One region of the Neptuniibacter halophilus genome, then DNA from elsewhere that is predicted to be linked to it. Evidence: predicted binding sites of a transcription regulator. Region 1 holds the regulator's gene; each other region holds the start of a gene.
What was found. Region 1 encodes sigma-54, which starts transcription at its own class of promoters, with help from an activator protein. Its sites were predicted from a motif close to TGGCACNNNNNTTGCTNT; they were not measured.

Region 2: fliE (flagellar hook-basal body complex protein FliE) is a predicted target of sigma-54. The motif match lies at 4,079-4,096, and genes of this name have one in related genera.
Region 3: QUD59_RS07245 (HAD-IIB family hydrolase) is a predicted target of sigma-54. The motif match lies at 3,417-3,434, and genes of this name have one in related genera.
Region 4: QUD59_RS08890 (P-II family nitrogen regulator) is a predicted target of sigma-54. The motif match lies at 1,120-1,137, and genes of this name have one in related genera.

The regions. Positions count from the first base shown of each region.
Region 1 is NZ_AP027292.1:2,604,331-2,609,699, reverse strand. It holds gene lptC (LPS export ABC transporter periplasmic protein LptC) at 1-319, shown strand, start outside; gene lptA (lipopolysaccharide transport periplasmic protein LptA) at 309-830, shown strand; gene lptB (LPS export ABC transporter ATP-binding protein) at 834-1,559, shown strand; gene QUD59_RS12110 (RNA polymerase factor sigma-54) at 1,606-3,108, shown strand; gene hpf (ribosome hibernation-promoting factor, HPF/YfiA family) at 3,165-3,455, shown strand; gene ptsN (PTS IIA-like nitrogen regulatory protein PtsN) at 3,475-3,930, shown strand; gene rapZ (RNase adapter RapZ) at 3,942-4,799, shown strand; gene QUD59_RS12090 (HPr family phosphocarrier protein) at 4,805-5,074, shown strand; gene mgtE (magnesium transporter) at 5,192-5,369, shown strand, end outside.
Region 2 is NZ_AP027292.1:1,041,303-1,046,671, forward strand. It holds gene fliI (flagellar protein export ATPase FliI) at 1-133, opposite strand, end outside; gene QUD59_RS04885 (FliH/SctL family protein) at 126-890, opposite strand; gene fliG (flagellar motor switch protein FliG) at 902-1,915, opposite strand; gene fliF (flagellar basal-body MS-ring/collar protein FliF) at 1,912-3,579, opposite strand; gene fliE (flagellar hook-basal body complex protein FliE) at 3,601-3,954, opposite strand; gene QUD59_RS04905 (3'-5' exonuclease) at 4,130-4,759, opposite strand; gene QUD59_RS04910 (putative nucleotidyltransferase substrate binding domain-containing protein) at 4,765-5,369, opposite strand, start outside.
Region 3 is NZ_AP027292.1:1,561,316-1,566,684, reverse strand. It holds gene QUD59_RS07255 (sugar phosphorylase) at 1-1,200, opposite strand, end outside; gene QUD59_RS07250 (glycosyltransferase family protein) at 1,213-2,433, opposite strand; gene QUD59_RS07245 (HAD-IIB family hydrolase) at 2,436-3,293, opposite strand; gene QUD59_RS07240 (aldehyde dehydrogenase family protein) at 3,553-5,052, opposite strand.
Region 4 is NZ_AP027292.1:1,919,672-1,925,040, reverse strand. It holds gene QUD59_RS08900 (diguanylate cyclase domain-containing protein) at 1-638, opposite strand, end outside; gene QUD59_RS08895 (accessory factor UbiK family protein) at 675-929, opposite strand; gene QUD59_RS08890 (P-II family nitrogen regulator) at 1,220-1,558, shown strand; gene QUD59_RS08885 (ammonium transporter) at 1,597-2,853, shown strand; gene glnK (P-II family nitrogen regulator) at 3,052-3,390, shown strand; gene QUD59_RS08875 (sensor domain-containing protein) at 3,847-5,369, shown strand, end outside.

The DNA of each region.
Region 1 (5,369 bases):
GAAAACCCTCAGTTACCGAGAGGATGGCAGCCGGGTACGCGTCACTGCCAACAAAGGGGTCAGCCTGGATGATAACAGCCGCACAGACCTTGCAGGCGATGTCAGAGTTCATGATAATCCGGATACGCCCACGGCAACGATCCTGAAAACCGAGCAACTGGCTATTTTCCACCAGTTGGACCGGGCCGAAACCGATCTCCCCGTGACCATAGAATCGGCAAACAGTATTCTCCAGGGTGTAGGCATGGACGTGGAGTTCAACAGCCGCGTCATGAATCTGCACTCTCAGGTAGAAGGAACTCACAACAATGCTAACTAAATTCGCCACCGCGCTGACCGCTCTGCTGACCCTGACTGCGTTCCAGGCCTCCGCGCTGCCGGAAGACCGTGACCAGCCTATTCACATCACAGCCAACAAAGCACGGATTGATGACAAAACCGGTATTACGACCTATATCGGCGATGTGGTCATCACTCAGGGCACGATGCTGATCGAAGCCGACCATGTTGATATGTACCGCGGTGACGAGGGCATCGACAAACTGATCGCCAAAGGCGCCCCTGCGCACTTCCGCCAGAAACCTACCGCCGAAGACCCTTACAGTGACGCCTGGGGCCTGCACATGGTTTACGAAGTCGATATTGAAAAACTGACCATCACCCAGCAGGCTAAAGTGATTCAGGAGCAGGATACCTTTACCGGCGAAAAGATCATCTACGACCTGACCCGCTCTATCGTTAACGCTTTCGGCAGTCAGGACAGTAACGAACAGAGTTCCGGCCGGGTTAACATGGTGATCCAGCCAAAGAAAAAGAATAAGGCCAACTGATAGATGAGCTTACTAGAAGCCCATAACCTGGCTAAGCGCTATAAAGGGCGCGAGGTTGTTAAAGATGTTTCCCTGCAGATCAACAATGGCGAAATCGTAGGCCTGCTGGGGCCCAACGGTGCCGGCAAAACGACCTGTTTTTACATGATTGTCGGGCTGGTACAGGCCGATCGCGGGCGCGTCAGCATTGGCGATCAGGATATTACATCACTGCCGATGCATGGCCGCGCGCGCCAGGGAATCGGCTACCTGCCTCAGGAGGCCTCCATCTTCCGCAAGATGTCGGTCAAAGATAATCTGCTGGCTATTCTCGAAACCCGAGCGGATCTCGACAAGGCCGGTGCAACTGAAAAGATGCAGGAATTGCTGGAAGAGTTTCATATCACCCACATCCGTGACAGTCTGGGTATGAGCCTCTCCGGCGGTGAACGACGCCGGGTAGAGATCGCCCGCGCACTGGCCACCGAGCCTGACTTTATTTTGCTGGATGAGCCGTTTGCCGGGGTCGACCCGATTTCGGTTAACGACATCAAGCAGACCATTCGCCACCTGCAATCCCGTGGCATCGGCATTCTGATTACCGATCATAATGTGCGCGAGACCTTGGATATTTGCGAAAGAGCCTATATCGTCAGTGAAGGCACTATACTTGCCACAGGCAAGCCGAACGAGATTTTGGCCAATCAGGCTGTTAAGAACGCCTATCTTGGCGAACAGTTTTCCCTGTAACCCGGCCATAATCTATCTGGCTATCAGGAGTTAAGACCGTCGTATTATGAAACAAGCGCTCCATCTAAAAATTGGGCAACAGCTCACCATGACCCCTCAGCTTCAGCAGGCAATCCGTCTGTTGCAGCTATCCACGCTGGACCTTCAGCAGGAGATTCAGGAAGCGCTTGAAAGCAACCCCATGCTGGATGTATCCGATGAAGATCATGGACAGGATACAAGCAACAACGAATCCGACAACCAGACTGAGACCACTGAGATCAGTGCCGGGGAAAGCAGTAACAGCGATAATGACTATGACGACAGTCCGGCTGCCGAAGATAACTGGAACGAGAGCATCCCGGATGAACTCTCTACAGACAGCAGTTGGGAAGACACCTTCCAGTCCTCCACGCCCAGCCTGAGCAAAGAGGATCTCGACAGTTTCGAATCCAATGACACCGCCGAAGAGACCCTGCAGGATCATCTGCACTGGCAGCTCAACCTCACGCCCATGAGTGACATGGATCGTCTGATCGCCACCAGCATCATCGATGGCATCGATCCCGACGGTTACCTGACCATCAGTCTTGAAGAGATTCTCGAACACTTCCAGACCGAAGAGGATGAGCAGTTCGCCGAGCTGGAACTGGATGAAGTGGAAGCGGTACTGCACCGTATCCAGCAATTCGATCCCGCCGGTGTTGCCTGTCGCGATCTCAGCGAATGCCTCAGCATTCAACTGAGCCAGCTACCGGCTGAAACCCCGTGGCGCAATGAAGCGATCAAAGTCGCCCAGCAATATATCAAACTGCTGGGCACCCACGACTACCGCCAGTTGATGCGCAAAACCCGTTTGCGTGAACCCCAGTTGCAGCAGGTTATTCAACTGATTCAGGGGCTGAATCCGAAACCCGGCGCCAGTATCAGCCAGAGCACTGCAGAATATGTCATTCCTGATGTTATCGTCACTAAGGAACGGGGCGTCTGGACAGTCAACCTGAATCCGGAAGTATCTCCTAAACTGCGGATCAACGCCGGTTACGCCGGTCTGGTAAAACGCGCAGATAACAGCTCCGACAACACCTATCTGAAAAATCACTTGCAGGAAGCCCGCTGGTTCATCAAAAGCCTGCAGAGCCGGAATGAAACCCTGCTCAAGGTTTCCAATGAGATTGTCCGACGTCAGTCCGGCTTTCTGGATCACGGTGAAGAGGGTATGAAACCCATGGTGTTGCACGATATTGCCGAAGCGGTCGAGATGCATGAATCCACCATCTCCCGCGTTACCACGCAGAAATTTATGCACACCCCCCGGGGTATCTTTGAGCTGAAGTACTTCTTCTCCAGCCATATCAGTACAGCCACCGGTGGAGCGGCCTCTTCGACCGCCATCCGTGCGCTGATTAAGAAAATGGTGGCCTCTGAAAATGCCGCCAAGCCGTTGAGTGATAACAAGATCGCCCAGTTCCTGGATGAACAGGGCTTTAAAGTCGCCAGACGTACGATCGCAAAATATCGAGAAGCGATGGGCATACCACCTTCTAATGAGCGAAAGCGTCTGGTTTAATAATAACAACACATGCACGCTGACTAAGTCTCGTCAGCATTCAGTAGGAGAGACCTATGCAGATCAATATCACCGGACACCATGTTGAACTGACCGATTCCATGCAGAACTATGTGCTTGAAAAGCTGCAGAAGATCGAACGCCATTTTGACAACATCACCAACGTTCAGGTAACTCTCAGCGTAGAAAAGCAGCGTCAGAAAGCTGAAGCTGAGATGCACGTCTCCGGCGCACAGCTGTTTGCCACTCACGAGCACGAAGATATGTATGCGGCGATCGACGGCCTGACTGATAAGCTCGACCGTCAGGTGATCAAGCATAAAGAAAAAATGAAAACCCACAAATAGGCCCACGCTTTAACACACTATGCAGGTCAATGAACTCCTGACCCCCTCAAGCACCCTTTGCGGTCTTGAGGGCGGCAGTAAAAAACGTATTCTGGAAGTCATCGCTGAGCAGATCGCTGAGCAGCATCCGGAGCTGGATAGCAGCAGTATATTCAATGGATTGCACGGCCGTGAAAAGCTGGGCAGTACCGGTATTGGTGATGGCGTTGCTATCCCCCACTGTCGCCTTGCTGACTGTCAGGATGCCATCGGCTTCCTGATTAAGCTGGATGCAGCGGTTGATTTTGATGCGATCGACAGCAAGCCGGTTGACCTGTTGTTTGCACTGGTTGTGCCGGAGGATGCCACCTCCGAACACCTGCAGACACTGGCCTCCATCGCCGAGCTGTTCAGTCAGGAAGAGGTTCGCGCAGCATTGCGCGAGGTTCAGAACGACAAGGACCTGTTTGAGACCGTTAACCGACTCAGCAGTTAGGGGCAGATGTCATGAAGCTGGTTGTGATAAGTGGCCGATCGGGCTCGGGTAAAAGTACCGCACTGCAAGCTTTAGAAGATATCGGCTTCTACTGTATTGATAACCTGCCAGCAATGCTGCTGCCCGATCTGGTGCAGCAGATGAGCAGCGACCCCAGCCATCCGAATCAGATTGCGGTCAGTATTGATGCCCGCAATCTGCTGAGTAACCTGTCGCGATTTCCTGAGATACTGCAACAACTCAGAGCTGAACACTGGGCGGATTATGAGGTGATCTATCTGGATTCCTCTGAAGCCACCCTGATTAAACGCTACAGTTCGACCCGGCGCAAACACCCCCTTTCAGATGAGAATAAAAACCTGCAGCAATCGATTCAGTCCGAATCGGAGCTGCTGGAACCGATCGCCAGTATGGCCGACATCCGCATTGACACTACACGGCTGTCACTCTACGAACTGCGGGATACGGTTAAACTCAGGGTCGCTCAACGCAAAGAACAGACCCTTTCGGTGCAGTTTGAATCTTTCGGTTTTAAGCACGGCGTGCCGCTGGATGTGGATTTTGTCTACGATGTCCGTGCGCTGCCCAATCCGCACTGGATCCCGGAACTGCGCCGGTTCACCGGTCGCGAAAAGCCGATTCAGGAGTTCCTGGGCAACTCGCCTGAGGTTGGCGAAATGATCGCAGATATCACCACCTTTCTGGAGCGCTGGCTGCCCCGCTTCGGCGAAAATAACCGCAGCTATATCACCATCGGCATCGGCTGCACTGGTGGTCAGCACCGCTCAGTCTTTATCTGTGAACAGTTAGCTTCTCATTTCTCCAAACATATGGATAATGTTCAGGTACGTCACCGGGAGCTGAGTTAATCAGGATGCAGGAAAAAGAACTACTCATCATCAACAAACTGGGTCTGCACGCTCGCGCAGCCGCCAAACTCATTGGTGTTACCTCCCGTTTCTCCTCAGCCATCACGCTGGGTAAAGATGGTCGCGAGGTGGACGGTAAAAGCATTATGTCGGTGATGATGCTGGCCGCCAGCAAAGGTACCAGCCTGACCATTCGCGCCGACGGTAGCGATGAACAGGCCGCTCTGGACGCGATCGAACAGCTTATCAACAACCGCTTCGACGAAGATGAGTAAATAATTATTACTTATCATCGGGTTATCCCAGACCTGACAATTCGCTATAATTGACCTGTCGACCCGCCGGCGCATTTCCGGCACTCCACCCCTCCAATCGTACATGTGACGCACGCTATGGCGCAGACAGAGACCAAATCACATCTGGATAAGCTGAGTGAAGCACTGGACAGCGGTGAGTTCCGCCAGATCCGCTTCACCCTCAACCATACCCTGCGTCCAACAGAAGTGGCCCGGCTGATAGAGAAGTCACCGCCAAAAGAGCGTCAGATTCTGTGGAACCTTATCTCGCACG
Region 2 (5,369 bases), 1.6 Mb from region 1:
CAACGGCACATTTGATCCCTACCGCCTCAATGGTCAGGCCGATCATCCGGGTAATGCGCCCTTCGACGCGCGGCATAACAGGCTCAAGGCGCAGAGTTTTGTGCCGGGAAATACGCCGCAGCAGCCTACTCATCAGCCTCTGGCCCGGCGCTGTCTACATGACTGAGGAACTGCTCGACAACCTGAGCAAAACGCTCTTCAACCTTATGCTCCACCAGCGTATTACTGGTTTCGAGCTGGTAGCTACCCGGTGTTAACTGAGGATCTTCATCGACTAACAGCGTAACCCCGGACTGAAGAGGGATATTATCCAGACAGGCCCGATCGGCCGGATTGACTCGCACCCGGACTTCGCCCAGCGGCTCCGGCATGTGCTGCAGGGACTGACGAATGGATTCGAGCAATAACTCTTTTCGGGTCTCCAGCTCACGGCCCACAACCGCTTCAGAGAGCATGACCACAAGTTGCAGCAGCTCTTTTTCCATCTGCAGGGTTAACGCACTGACCGGCGCTTCAAATTCAGTTAACAGATTACTCAGGAGCCCCTGCATCCGCCGGATTTCAGCCTCTCCCTGCTGCAACCCCTGCTGCAGCCCCTGTTCAAGGCCTTCAGCCATGCCCGCCGCGTGACCTTCAGCGTGACCTTCACGCCGTCCCTCTTCAAGACCTGCCGCCAGCCCCTCAATCCGGGCGGCTTCACGAATCTCTTCAAGCTCAGCTACGGTAATCTTTTCAGCAGCAATCACCTCTTCGACGACGGTCACTTCCACCGGGTCTTTACGCTGCAGCCCTATGCTGCCACCGGCCCCGCCCATCTGCGGCAGTTCCCAGCCCAGCAGGCCAGCCGCTTCTTCAGCACGAATACGCTTATAGACTTTTTTGTCGGACATGAGCGCTTACCCTAAAGCATCTCTTCGCCGCCGCCACCCAGGATGATTTCACCCTCATCGGCCAGACGACGGGCAACAGAGAGAATCTCTTTCTGCGCTTCTTCAACTTCGGAGACACGAACCGGCCCTTTCGCTTCCAGATCATCACGGAGCAGTTCGGAGGCACGTTTCGACATATTGCGGAATATTTTTTCCTGCAGTGAGACATCCGCCCCCTTGAGGGCAACCACCAGCACATCGGTGGAAACTTCACGCAGAATGGCCTGAATGCCGATATCTTCAACGTCCTGCAGATTCTCGAAGACAAACATCAGGTCAGAAATGGTATTAGCGAGGTTCTCATCAGTCTCTTTGATCGCCTCCATCAGCTCAGCTTCAATGCCGGAGTCGATAAAGTTCATGATATCCGCGGCATTCTTCACCCCACCCAGCGTGGCGGAGCTTGCACCGCTGGCGCCAGCAAATTGACGCTCAAGAATATCATTCAGCTCCTGCAGTGCCTGTGGCTGGATACGATCCAGCGCAGCAACACGCATAAGAATATCCAGGCGCTGCTTATCATCGAAATAACCCAGCACGCCGGCGGCGGCATCCGGTTCGAGGTAGGCCACAACCACGGCCTGAATCTGCGGGTGTTCGTAACGGATAATTTCAGCGATCTGACGCGGTTCCATCCAGCGCAGGGTGTCCAGGCCGGAGGTATTGGTACTCATCAGGATACGATCAAGCAGGGTTTTGGCTTTTTCCTCACCCAACGCCTGATTCAGCATGGCACGAATGTAGATATCGTTATTGATGCCAATACCGGTCTGATCGCTGACCAGCCCCATAAAGTCACCAACAACGGACTCGACACGGGACTGCGGCACATTATTCAACTGCGCCATCGCCTCGCCGATCATCTGGACCTCTTTAGGCCCCATATGCTTGAGTATTTCGGCGGCATCAGCTTCGCCTAAGCTAATCAGCAGGATCGCAGCTTTATCAATTTCGCTGAGATCGCCCTGACCTGCCTCATCACTCATTCTTTACCTACCCACTGTTTCACCGCCTGCGCCACCCGCGCCGGATCCTCAGCAACCATACTACGAATAGCATTTAACTGATAATCAAAGCTTTCATTCGGCGTCGGCAACAGGTCGTTGTCACTGCCAAAGGTTACCGATTCAGACGAAAAATCAGCGCCGTCCAGACCCTCAAGCTCAGCAGTCACTTCACCTGCAGCGCCCAGCCCGGCGACATTACCGGCGGTCCCCGCTGCAGCCAGATTACGCAGAATCGGACGCAGAATACCGAACACCAGCACCAGCACAAAGATCGCAGCCATAATCTGTTTCAGGAGGTCCATCACCCACTCCTGTTTCCAGATCGGCACCTCTTCGGCGACGATAGGCTCTTCAGCAGCAAACGGCGTATTCACGACATTAACACTGTCACCGCGCAGCGCCGAGAAACCCACCGCGTCCTGCACCAGAATTCGCAGACGTTCCAGTTCATTCTGATTCCAGGGTGTACGCTGCACATCACCGCTGTCCGGATTAATACTGGACAGATCATCCACCACTACCGCGACGGTAAGGCGGCGCACCCGTCCCTGCTGATGCTTGGTGTAGCTGATCGTCCGGTCCAACTCAAAGTTTCGTGTTGCCTGCTTACGCGATGAGCCCGGCACACCCACACCCGCGGCGACACCCTCACCGGAAGCCACTTCAGGCACACTGCTCGGGCCCGGAGGCTGGTTAGAAAGAGCGCCCGGCACACCCACTGGCGCAGCCGCGCCAACCCGGGATTCATCCATGGTCTGCTCACTGCGCAGCGCCGGCAGATCAGGGTTATACAGCTCATCGGTCTGCTCTACCGTGGTAAAGTCGATATCGGCGGATACTTCAGCACGAAAACGCCCCATACCTACCACCGGCTGCAGAATACTGTTCACCCGGTTCAGCAAGGTGTCTTCGATGCTACGGGTGTACTCAAGCTGCTTAGCCGCCAGCACAACGTCCACATCCTTATCCCGGATATTCAGCAGACGGCCGCGCTGATCCACCACCGTCACATCATTGACGTCCAGAGAAGGGATACTTGAAGCCACCAGGTTGGCGATAGAAGCGACCTGATCCCGCTCCAGCTTGCGGCCGGAGAACAACTCCAGAAAAACCGATGCTGTAGGCTTGCGGGTATCACGGATAAAAACGGTATCTTTTGGAATGGCCAGATGGACTCGGGCGTTTCGCACAGCCGTCATACTGGAGATAGTACGCGCCAACTCACCTTCCAGCCCCCGGCGGTAGCGGGTTGTTTCCATAAACTGACTGGTTCCCAGACTCTGCTCCTGATCCAGAATCTCAAAACCAACCGTTTTGTCAGCCGTAAAACCTTCTGCGGCCAGTTTCAGCCGTGCCTGATGTACATATTCGTCAGGAACCAGAATCGCCCGGCCATCGGCATCAAAGGTGTAGGGAACATTGTATAAACGCAACTGTTCGATAATCTGGTTCGCATCGGCAAAGTTCAGGTTACTGAAAAGCACCCGCTGATCCGGCTTCTGTGACCAGAGCACAACTGCAAAGCCGATTGCCACACTAGCCGCCAGGCCAACCATCAGACCAATCTGGCGAACTATACTCAGCTTATTGAAGCCCAGCATTGGATTTCCGGTTAAGGTATCTGCGCTATTTGCCACTGCCATCTATCCTGCGTTTTCTGATTATTATATTGGCATCTTCATTATATCTTCATAGGCGGTTACCAGACGGTTACGCACCTGTGTCATCGCCTGAAACGAGACTGAAGCTTTTTCGGCTGCGATCATAACCTGAGGCAGATCCACACCCACCTCACCGCGCTCGTAAGCCACCGCCATTTTTTTGGCTTCTGCCTGGGTTTCGTTAACCCCGTCCACAGCATTCTTAAGAATCTCACCAAAACCGGTACGATCCGAAGGCTTAACATTGCCAATCTCTGTCGGTGCACCCACCATCATTTCAGATGATGCACTCTGCACCTGAGACTTGATCGTTCTCATCTGCATCAGAACACTGTTTATGTCAGCTCTATCAACCATATCCACACCAAACGGCAATTTATTGACATTATAAACAGACAATTACCTTCAGCAAGGAGAAATGCCCAATCTAATGACATTTTTTTGTCTATTTATGTCGTTTTCACAACTCCCTATAGTGCATAAAGCAAAAAACGGGCCATCGGCCCGTTAATCTTTTGACATTTATCCCTAATCAGCAACCCGCTTCCGGTGGATCACCATATTTCAGTCGCACATACATCAACGCAACCGTCAGCGCATCGCCAATCGCGGTATGCCGCTCCATCATCGGAATATCCAGCTTTTTCGAAATGGTATCAAAACGCAGATCAATATTACCGCCCACCGACTTCCACTTGATAATGTCGTGATAAACGTGGGACAGCTCGATCGCCTTATTCGGCAACCCGAAGCCATACTGAGGGCGGATAAACTTATCCAGCATACGAATATCGTAGTTAACGTAATAACCAAGAATCGGACGGTTACCAACAAACGCCAGCACTTGCTCCAAAGCGTCTTCGATATCCATCCCCCCCACCAGATCGCTCTCACGAATCTTGTGAATTTTAATCGACTCACCGGTGAGTGACTTGGGCGGCTTCAGCTTAATATCCAGACGATCGCTGGTAAGCACTTTCTTACCCTTAATCTTTACTGCGCCGATCGAAACGATTTCACCCTGCTTCACGTCCAGACTGGTGGTTTCGCAATCCAGCGAAACCACCTCGTCACCGCGATAGGGCTCAAACAGGTGCGCATGAGGACCCGCTTTATGGTCATACTTCTCTTTTATTCTTCTTACCGCTCTGGGTATGATCATTCAACTTAACCCCCGAGGTGGTACCTCAGTTCCAGGTGCTTTTTGAACCCTTTAACTATATGTAACGCATCCCGCAGCAGATCACGCTCTAACTTATCCAGCGACTGCAGCTCAATAATATTCGGCGTCTGATCATGGCCGTCATCACTGACCTCGATCCGCTTAATCTGCTGCCTCAAGCGTAAGCCGATAAACAGACTCAGCGCTTCGGAGATCTCTTTACCGTGCTTCTCTTTTAATTGTCCGGCCTCAACTAACGCTTCTATCCGGGTAAAGGTATTGGTCGCCTTGATCCGGTACTCCAGCGCGATGGTGCGAATCCCGTGCACAATCGGGAAAATCCCACCTTTCTTGATATCCAGTTGACCTTTATCTTTCAGATTACCAAAGAACGTCAGGGGCGTATCAAACTCCAGTGAAGCCTTGGCGAAGTGCGAAAAGAAAACATCATTGTTGCGCAGATGACGCATAAACCAGTTACGGCTCGCTTTGAATATCGCCGGATTACCGGCAACCGGCTTAGCGTCCACAGCAATGGCCAGATTCATCTGCGAGTCACCATCACACCGGGCCGCCCAGTCACTGAGCATTTGCGTCCAGTCACCCAGCG
Region 3 (5,369 bases), 1.0 Mb from region 1:
TAGTGCATCGAACAGGGCGATATTGATCTCATAGGGTTTGTTGATCCCGCTGTCCAGTGCGCGCCATGAGACATGTCCACCAAAGTTCTGCATCGTAGCGATCAGCTCATCTACCTCTTCATCGGACAGAATGCCTTCTACCGGGCGCAGGCCGATGCCATCGTGGGAGGCGATAAAGTTGAAGAAGGCGGTGCCATCCTGAGCCGGGGGCATGCTCATCATCCACTGCCGCAGATAGCGGTTATTGCCGGTGATCAGGGCATGCAGCAGCAAAGGCGGCAGCGAGAAGTTATACACACAGTGCGCTTCGTTAGCGTTACCGAAATAGGAGAGATTTTCGCGGCTGGGAATATTGGTCTCGGTAATGATCATTGCCGTTGGGCAGGCGTATTCGATCAGTGTGCGCAGCAGGCGGACAATCTCATGGGTCTCAGCCAGATTGAGGCAACTGGTGCCGGGAACCTTCCACAGAAAAGCCACCGCATCCAGCCGGAAGATATTCACCCCGTGATCGAGATAGAGGCGAATAATCCGGACAAACTCCTTCAAAACCGCCGGGTTGCGAAAATCCAGATCAACCTGATCCTGGCTGAAGGTGCACCAGACATGCTGCAGCCCCTGTTCGGTTTTTACCGGATGCAGAAGCGGGCTGGTACGGGGACGCACCACCGCAGAAAGATCAGATGCCGGGTCTGCCGTGAAAAAATAATCATGGCCAGTGCCCCGGCCTTGTATAAAGTTACCGAACCACTCGCTCCGGGATGAGCAGTGATTGAGTACTAAATCGCTCATTAACCGGAATTCAGCCGATATCGTCTCTATATCGCTCCAGGTTCCTGCACTATCGCGGACGTTGTAAAAATCGGTTACGGCAAAGCCATCGTCTGAACTGTAGGGAAAAAACGGCAGAATATGCACCCCGCTGATCAGCCCTTCGCACGGGTTGTGCAGAAACCGATACAGGGTTTGCAGGGGCGTTTCCTCCGGATGATGCAGCGCGTCACCGTAACCGATCATAATGACATCCCGCTGATCCCAGTGGTTTTGATGGGGAACGGGTGCGGCGGTGACTTGCTCCAGACGCATCAGGCTGATCAGCTCTTCAGCCAGCTCAGTGATGTCCACGCCCTCTATCTGCTCATAAATAAGCTGCAGATGGCTCTGCAGGGTATAGTTGAGCTGTTCCATTGCAGTATTCACAGAGCGGCCCTCTCAGAGAAAGGCTTTGTTATCAGCTTCGACGGCCTCGATCAGACGGTCGAACACATCCGGCATCGCGCTGACCACCCGGTTCCAGCTTGGGATAAACGGTTTCTCCATCGGGTGGTTCAGGAACTCATCGCCGGCAATCATAATATTGCGGGCAAACATCTCGGCGGCTTCCTCCTCGGCATGAATATCCAGTTTCAGGCCATTCATCAGCGCATCGTTATGGTAAGTTTCGACAAAATCCAGCGCGATCCGGTAATAGGTCGCTTTCAGGGTACGGAAGCTCTCACTGCTGAAGGTATGCCCCTGAGTCGCCAGCTTGCGGAACAGCGCTTTGGTAATGTCGATCGACATTTTCGACAGACCGGCATTGACGTTATCCAGAGACAGATCCTGATGCTTGTGATCATAGCGATCAGCGATATCCACCTGACAGAGACGGTTATTTGAATAGTTGCGGTGCATCTCTGAGAGCACGCCGATCTCCAGTCCCCAGTCGCTGGGGATGCGTATGTCGTTGAGCACGTCGCGGCGGAAGGAGAACTCACCGGCAAGCGGATAGCGATAGCTGTCCATATACTCCAGATAGTGACTGCCGGGTAAAATTTTCTTCAGAGATCGCAGCAGAGGCGTGACCAGCAGGCGACTGACGCGGCCGTTGATCTTGCCATCGGCCACACGGGTATAGAACCCTTTGCAGAACTCGTAGTTAAACTGAGGGTGCGCTACAGGATAGATCAGCCTCGCCAGCAGCTCCCGCGTGTAGGTAGTGATATCACAATCGTGCAGAGCCACAGATTCTGCCCGCCCTGAAGCCAGCACATACCCCATGCAATACCAGACATTACGGCCTTTACCGGGCTCCTTTGGCGCCAGATCCAGTGCCTGCAGCTCCGCGTCCAGTGCCCGTAGCCGGGGGCCATCGTTCCATAAAATACGGTGATGCTGCGGCAGTTTGCTGAAGAAAGACTGGGCGAACCGGAATTGTGCTTCATCGGCCCGATCCAGACCGATCACGATCTCATTCAGATAGGGCACCCGGCTGATCTCATCGATAATATTGCCCAGCGCAGGCCCCTCCAGTTCGGAAAACAGCGAAGGCAGAATAATCCCCAGAGGACGTTTCTGGCTGAAACGGAGCAGATCCTGCTCCAGATCCTCAACCGGACGATGTGACAGGTTGTGCAGGGTGGTAATGATGCCGTTCTGATAAAAATCAGCCATAACTACTCCTTACCCTGTGGGTAATCTGAATCGGAAAATCTGAGAAAGGGTGCCGCCAGCCGTGACACGGCTTCGTTCCAGCCATCCGGCCCCATCGCTTCAGTGATGTTCAGCCGAGGGTGTTCCAGAACCGGAGGAGGGTGTACGGGAGAGCGGATTAACACGGCGAGATCCGCCGCGCTGAGCATCGCCAGATCATTCTGACTGTCCCCTGCGGCGAGGGTAGTAAAGTGATTGCCGGGGTTAAACTGGCGATAGCGTTCACTCAGCCAGTTTAAAGCTTTGCCTTTATCGCACTGACCGGTGATATGCAGGAACCGGCCACCCTCAAGTACGTTAGCCCCATGACGCTGAGCAGCCCGGATAAATTGCTGTTTACGATTCTCGCTGCCGAGCCAGTAAACCGGCTCACTGAAATCCCGTTGGTTGGCGAGGGCAGCCGATGCAGGAGAGAGCCCAGTCATCTCAATAATGCCGCTGACCCCGGCTTCAGAAAAACTAATGAACTCGTTTGTAAACAGCGGCTTAAGTTCTATCAGAAGCTGCTGCCAGACACCACGCGGTTCAGAAAACCGCTGACACAAAAAATCGCCATAGACTTCGCATCCCGAAACAGGCTCAGGGAAATAGTACTCAGGTATAAAAACGGCTGCGCCATTCTCAACAACAAATGGATGTGGATTAGACAACGCTACCCGCAAAGGAATCAGCTCCGCACGGGTTTTACTGGTCACAGGAATAACCGGCACCGAATGCTCAGCCAGACGGCCGAGCAGCTCTGCCGCCGGAGCAAAGCCGTAACTGTAATGATCCAGCAGAGAACCATCTAAATCGGTATAGATCAGTAATCTTTCGCTCATGTTCCCGTTCAGACCCACCAAATTTGTGCGTTAACCTGCCGGGTGTTATGCGGTGCACCTTTGTGGTGCAAAAGTCATCCCGCAGACGCAGTGTTCAGGTGATTAACCTCGTTTTATTAAGGTTCAGCAGAAACCGTGCCGGAATCAGCAGGAGGGAGTGATCAAGCAGAAAATCTGGTCCGAATGCTGTTATTTATTGTATTTATCAGGCAATAAAAAACCGGAGTCAGGCTCCGGTTTTTTTGTGGTTTGGTGGCTATCAGATACTCATCAGAACCGACTTCACTTCGGTGTAGTGTTCGATGACATCGCTGCCCATTTCACGGCCGAGACCGGACTGTTTGTAACCGCCGAATGGCAGCGCCGGGTCGAGTGCGGTGTGGCAGTTGACCCAGACAGAGCCGGACTTGATACGTGGGATCATGCGATGAACTTCTGACAGGTTGTTGGACCAGATGCTGGCACCCAGTCCGTACTGGCTGTCGTTGGCGATACGCACCGCTTCATCGATGTCGTCAAACGGCATCGCGACCAGTACCGGGCCGAAGATCTCCTCTTGTACAACGCTGGCGTTCTGATCGACGTTGACCATCACGGTCGGTTTAACGAAGAAGCCCGGACGGTCGGCGGCACCGCCACCGGCAGTCAGGCGGGCTCCGCTGCTGATGCCCTGTTCGATATAACCACAGACCCGTGACTGCTGCTTCGCGGAAACCAGTGGGCCCATCTGCGCATTCGGGTCGAGGCCTGCACCCAGTGTCATGCTGTTGGCAATATCAGAGATATCGGCCACGACGTTGTCGAAGTGTTTCTTGTGAACGTAGAGGCGAGAACCTGCACAGCAGACCTGTCCCTGGTTAAAGAAGATTGCGTTAGCCGCGCCGGCGGCTGCACTTTGCAGATCGGCATCCGGCAGGACGATGGTCGGGGATTTACCACCCAGCTCAAGGGTGACCCGGGTCATGGTGTCCATGGCGGCTTTACCGATCAATTTACCGACGTCGGTCGAACCGGTGAAGGTCAGCTTATCCACATCTGGATTCGCCGTCAGTGCCGCACCCGCTTCCTGACCATAACCTGTAACGACGTTCACCACGCCCGGCGGATAGCCGGCTTCCAGCGCCAGTTCGCCGAGTTTCAGTGCGGTCAGCGGGGTGTCTTCGGCGGGCTTCAGAACCACGGTACAACCGGTAGCCAGAGCCGGGCCCAGTTTCCAGCAGGCCAGCAACAGCGGGAAGTTCCAGGCGACGATTGCACCGACAACCCCCACCGCTTCACGTCGGGTGTAACCGTGGAACTGTGCATCCGGCATAAAGGGTACAGACACATCTACGCTGCGGCCTTCGATTTTGGTTGCGAAGCCAGCCATATAGCGGAGGAAGTCGACTGCCAGCCGGATATCCACATGCTCAGCGATGACGACGCTTTTACCGTTATCCATCGCTTCGATCTCAGCCAGCAGGCCTGCATTTTTCTCGATCAGATCAGCGAAGTCCCAGAGTAGTTTTTGTCGATCAACCGGCTTGATCCGACTCCAGGCGGAGTCGTCAAAGGTCTGTCGGGCGGTTTGTACGGCCAGATCCATCTCTGCTTTACCGGCAGCCGGTACCCGGGTGATCACCTCGCCATCGGATGGATTGACGACGTCGATGGTGCGCCCGTCGGCTGCACTGAGCCACTGGTCGCCTACCAGAAAGCGGTGTTCACGTTGAATAAAAGCGGTGGCTTCAGGTGAGGGGGTGAATGTAGCTGAATTCATAAAGTGACCTTTTATTGTTATGTCGATCTTATAAAGGCAAACCCTTACTGCGAGAAGATGTTGCCGAATTCAGGTTGGCTGACACCGCTTCACCAGCAGGGTTCTTGCGTTTGCTGCCAGAGCTATCGCAAAGGCTGTGCCAGACAGAATTAGTTCTATATAACTACATGAAAACAAATGAGTTTCTTATAGGCTGGGGGAGGCGAAGGGTGTATTTGACTGTTTCAGACTGAGACAGGGTGTCAAAAAATAAGTCATTCGCTGAGACAGCCGCGCAGCCCGTATTGGCGCTGATCATGGCGGAAGTGTTGCAGAAC
Region 4 (5,369 bases), 680 kb from region 1:
ATCACAAACTCATCACTGCTCAGACGAGCAAGAGCATCTTCGCCACGCACCACAGAGCCAAGCCGACGCGCGACCTCTTTAAGCAGATTATCGCCGACGCTGCGGCCCAGATTGTCATTGATCCATTTGAAACGGTCGAGATCGACCAGCATCACCGCCAGTTGCTCTTTAGCTTCCCGGCAACGGTCGATCTGCTTATCCAGAATATCCTGAAACATCTCCCAGTTGGGTAACTGAGTCAGCTCATCGTAGCGGGCCTGATGGGTCAGGGGTTTGAGCTCCGACTGGATCATACTGAGGTCGAAAAACTGTACCAGGTAACCTTTCAGCAGGCCGAGCGTATTTTCCTCGCGGATAATGTTGAACCAGCCCGGAAAGACGGTGCCATCTTTGCGTTTACACCAGATCTGGCCCTGCCAGACACCTTCATTACTCAGGTTCAGCCAGATCTCCGAGTTAAACCGGTCGTTACTCCGGTCCGCAGAGAGAATACCGGGCTCTTCCCCCGCCACCTCCGCAAAACCATAGCCGGTTAACGCTTCAAACGCCGCATTGGCGCTGATAATCCGGTTATTCTGGTCTGTCACAAATACCGCCTGCGGCGATCGCTGAAACAGAATCTGTTCAAAATCTTCCATGGAGCCCCCTGCGCGTAGCGACGGACTGGGTGGGGTTTATGATGCCGGGGAGTTGTTCTCCAGCTCCTGCAATAATTTTTCCAGTGCTTCGACCTTTTCCCGGGTCCGCATCAGCACGGCTTTCTGAGCATCAAATTCTTCGCGGCTGACCAGATCGAGGCGGTCAAAAGTGCCCTGTAACATGGCTCTGATCTGTTCTTTCATCTGATCCTGCCCGGGCAATTTCTGGCTGCCGGAAAGTAACTGATTGAACTGCTCGGTCAAGCCATCAATCAATTGTGGATTGATCATTTTATGCCTCTTTTTATGTACCTGATAATAGACGTTCACTATATCAACAATCACCACCGGATCAACCTGGCACCAAAACAGTGCATGCATCAAAACAGCGCAGCGCACGGCGCCCTAATTTGTAGCACAATTTTTAACCAGCTCCATGCAAGATATCGTAACAAATTGATTTTAAATGCATTTTAAAACATGGCACAGCCTTCGCTAAACCATGCTCAGAAATCGTAAACGACAGTCAAGCTCAACGATTCAGGAATAGAAACGCATTTGTCTCAATGGGGGATAACAAAATGAAGATGGTCTCCGCAGTCATCAAACCATTCAAGCTGGATGATGTACGTGAAGCACTTTCTGAGATCGGGGTACAGGGTATCACCGTGACAGAAGTCAAAGGCTTCGGACGTCAGAAAGGACACACCGAACTCTACCGTGGCGCCGAATACGTGGTGGATTTCCTGCCTAAAGTACGTGTTGATGCCGCAGTATCCAGCGACATCGTCGACCAGGTAGTAGAAGCGATCAGCAGCGCTGCCCAGACCGGCAAAATCGGTGACGGTAAGATTTTTGTCACCAGCATCGAACAAGTAGTGCGTATCCGTACCGGTGAAACCGGCGCTGAAGCACTTTAACTAACTGACTTACTGATAGCTTCTGGAGGAACTACCCAATGGAAGAACTTCTGAACTCAACAGCGGCTGATGTAACTCAGCTGAAGTACGCACTGGATACTTTCTACTTCCTGGTGTGCGGTGCGCTGGTAATGTGGATGGCAGCAGGTTTTGCCATGCTCGAAGCGGGTCTGGTACGGGCCAAAAACACCACTGAAATCCTGACTAAAAACATCGCCCTGTACGCGATCTCCTGCATCATGTATCTGGTGTGCGGTTACGCCATCATGTACGGCGGTGACTACCTGCTGTCCGGCATCACCGGCGACGGTTTCACCGGTGCTGAAGAGCCTGCGACCTATGCTCCATCTGCTGACTTCTTCTTCCAGGTGGTATTCGTTGCAACCGCAATGTCCATCGTTTCCGGTGCCGTTGCTGAGCGCATGAAACTGTGGGCGTTCCTGGCATTCGCAGTCGTGATGACCGGTGTTATCTACCCAATGGAAGGTTCCTGGACCTGGGGCGGCAACGCGGTATTTGGCATGTACACTCTGGGCGATCTGGGCTTCTCTGACTTCGCAGGTTCCGGCATCGTACACATGGCAGGTGCTGCTGCAGCACTGGCGGGTGTTCTGGTACTGGGTGCCCGTAAAGGCAAATACAGCAAAGACGGTGCGGTTAACGCGATTCCGGGTGCTAACCTGCCGCTGGCAACTCTGGGTACTTTCGTACTGTGGCTGGGCTGGTTCGGCTTCAACGGTGGTTCCGTACTGGCAACTTCCGATGTTGAAAACTCCAACGCAGTAGCCGTGGTATTCATGAACACCAACGCTGCAGCCGCAGGTGGGGTAGTTGCGGCCCTGATCGTAGCTCGCCTGCTGTTCGGCAAAGCGGATCTGACCATGGCTCTGAACGGTGCGCTGGCAGGTCTGGTAGCGATCACTGCTGAACCGTCTACCCCATCTGCCCTGCAGGCTACCCTGTTCGGTGCGATCGGTGGTGCTCTGGTTGTCTTCAGCATCCTGACACTGGATAAGCTGAAAATTGATGATCCGGTCGGTGCGATCTCTGTACACGGTGTTGTAGGTCTGCTGGGTCTGCTGCTGGTACCGGTAACTAACGGTGACTCCAGCTTCGCTGGCCAGATCATCGGCGCTCTGACCATCTTCGTATGGGTATTCGTAACCAGCCTGATCGTTTGGCTGGCGCTGAAAGCGATCATGGGTATCCGGGTTACTGAAGAAGAAGAGTACGAAGGTGTGGATATCTCTGAATGCGGTATGGAAGCATACCCAGAGTTCACATCCGCTAAATAAAAATAAAAAAGCGATGAAAAAGGGTGCTCAGGCACCCTTTTTTCTTTGTTTTCAGGGCAAAATGCGATCACAGGGTGAAGCAAGCCCATATACCAAGTCAGGTATTTCTAGGTATACTAGGGCGCATAATTCACGATAGTTAAAACTGTCCGCAGAGGTTCAGTACCAACAGGACGGGTCAGACTGAGGAATAGCATTATGAAACTGGTCACTGCGGTGATTAAGCCGTTTAAACTGGATGATGTCCGTGAGGCGCTTTCTGAGATTGGTATTCAGGGCGTGACCGTCACTGAGGTGAAAGGCTTCGGACGTCAAAAAGGTCACACCGAACTGTACCGTGGTGCAGAGTACGTGGTGGATTTCCTGCCTAAAGTAAAAATCGAGATTGCTGTTGATGCCGATATGGTTGAGCAGGTTATCGAAGCGATCAGCAAAACCGCCAATACCGGCAAGATCGGTGATGGTAAGATTTTTGTAGCACCACTGGAGCAGGTTATCCGCATCCGTACCGGCGAAAGCGGCCCGGACGCGCTCTGATTCAGCACGCTTTAAAAAAAAACGGCCTTCGGGGCCGTTTTTTATTGCCTCCGCTCCTCCCGGACGTACCAGAGCGTCCCCGAAACGCCTGTTTTTTTACTGCACTTGCCTGACCGTTAACAGAGCACACCGCTGAATAAGGCCGAGCTTATCCACGATACGGCTTAGAGTACAGCCGCCCTTGTTCCCGCCCCGCATTCAAACAAAAAGCAAAAACAAGCCGATCTTATAGCTTTTAACGCCAAGGGCTATAGCACAGTTTGAATAGATCAATAAAACCTATAAAAATCCTTAAATTAGTGAAAGAAACCTTTTAATTTCAGAAAAAAACCACCCGCAAACAGCTATTGATCCAAGTCAAGCTTCAAACAATCTTCGGGGTCCGGCATTACAATTCAAACGAAAATTAAAGCAGAATAACCATCCGGAAACCCAGCAATAACCAAGATGTGATTGATGCCTGACTCGCCCATTTTTTCTGACAACACGACCACCCCGACACTGGATTGGTTTCACCATTCCTCAGTGGGCATCCTGTTGCTCGATCCGGAGCTGAACTGCATCCACTGCAACCCCTGCGCTGAAAATCTGATCTGGAGCCGTATCGATCAGCCGGCTGGCAACTGTCTTCCGGAAGACTTCAGACAGGCCTTGCAACCCCATCTGGATAAACTGCTGCGTGAGCAGCAGGAAAATTACGCGACTCACCTGTTACTACCCAGTTCTGATGAGCCACTGCTGGTGCGCACGGAACTCAGCCGTATCGAACTCAGCGAGGGCGTCAGCGCCCTGTTTCTGACCCTGCGCAACTCCAGCCTTGGCGCTCGTCAGGCCCGCGAGCTCCGGGTGTTCCGTAACGCAGTCGACAATACCGGCAGCGCAGTCGTCATCACCAACGGGCAGGGCCAGATCGAATATGCCAACCGCCGGTTCAGTGAAATTACCGGCTACACCCTGAATGAGATCCGGGGTCGCCGCCCCAGTTTTCTGCGCTCGGCTCAGACCAATGATGAAACCTACCGCCAGCTCTGGTCGAGCATTCTCAACCACCAGCCCTGGCGTGGCACTCTGCTGAATCAGCGTAAAAACGGTACCACCTACTGGTCGCTGCAGAACATTTCACCGATTCATGATGAGCTCGGGAATATCAGCAATTTCGTTTCAGTCAGTGAAGATATTTCCAAAATCAAAGAGCATGACGCCCAGATGGAGAAGATGGCGTACTTTGACCCCCTGACTGATCTGGGTAACCGGCGCAGTTTTCGCCGCGCTCTGGATCAGTACCTGCATTCCCCTCAGGAACAGGGGGTCCATGCCCTGCTGCTGCTCGATCTGGATCATTTCAAACAGATCAACGACACCATGGGCCACGAAGCGGGCGATGTCCTCCTCACTACCATCGCCGGACGTCTGAATTTCTGCACCCGCCAGAAGACCTCGGTGTTCCGCCTTGGCGGAGATGAGTTCACGCTGATTTTTCGCAACTGCCGGGATCAGGAGCATATTACCGAGCGGGCCCGCGAAGTACTGAATCTGCTGTCCCAGCCGGTTCAGATCGGCCCCCATGAAATCCGGGTAACCGTCAGTATCGGCATCACCCTGATCGGCCTCGACAGTCAGGACGCCAGTGACCTGCTGCGAAATGCGGATCTGGCCATGTACCACGCCAAGAAACAGGGTCGCAACACCTATGCTTTCTATACCCCGCGTTTAGATGAGGAAGCACAGCGCACACTGAGTATCGAACATGATCTGCGTAATGCGCTGAACAGCCAGCAACTGCAACTGGCCTTCCAGCCTCAGGTACGCGCTGAAGACGGCAAGATCACCGCCATGGAAGCCCTGCTGCGCTGGGAACACCCTATTGATGGCGCGATTCCTCCCTCGGAGTTTATCCCCCATGCCGAGGAAACCGGCCTGATTATCCCGATCGGGCGCTGGGTACTGCGGGAAGCCTGTAAAGCTGCGCGCAAGCTGCA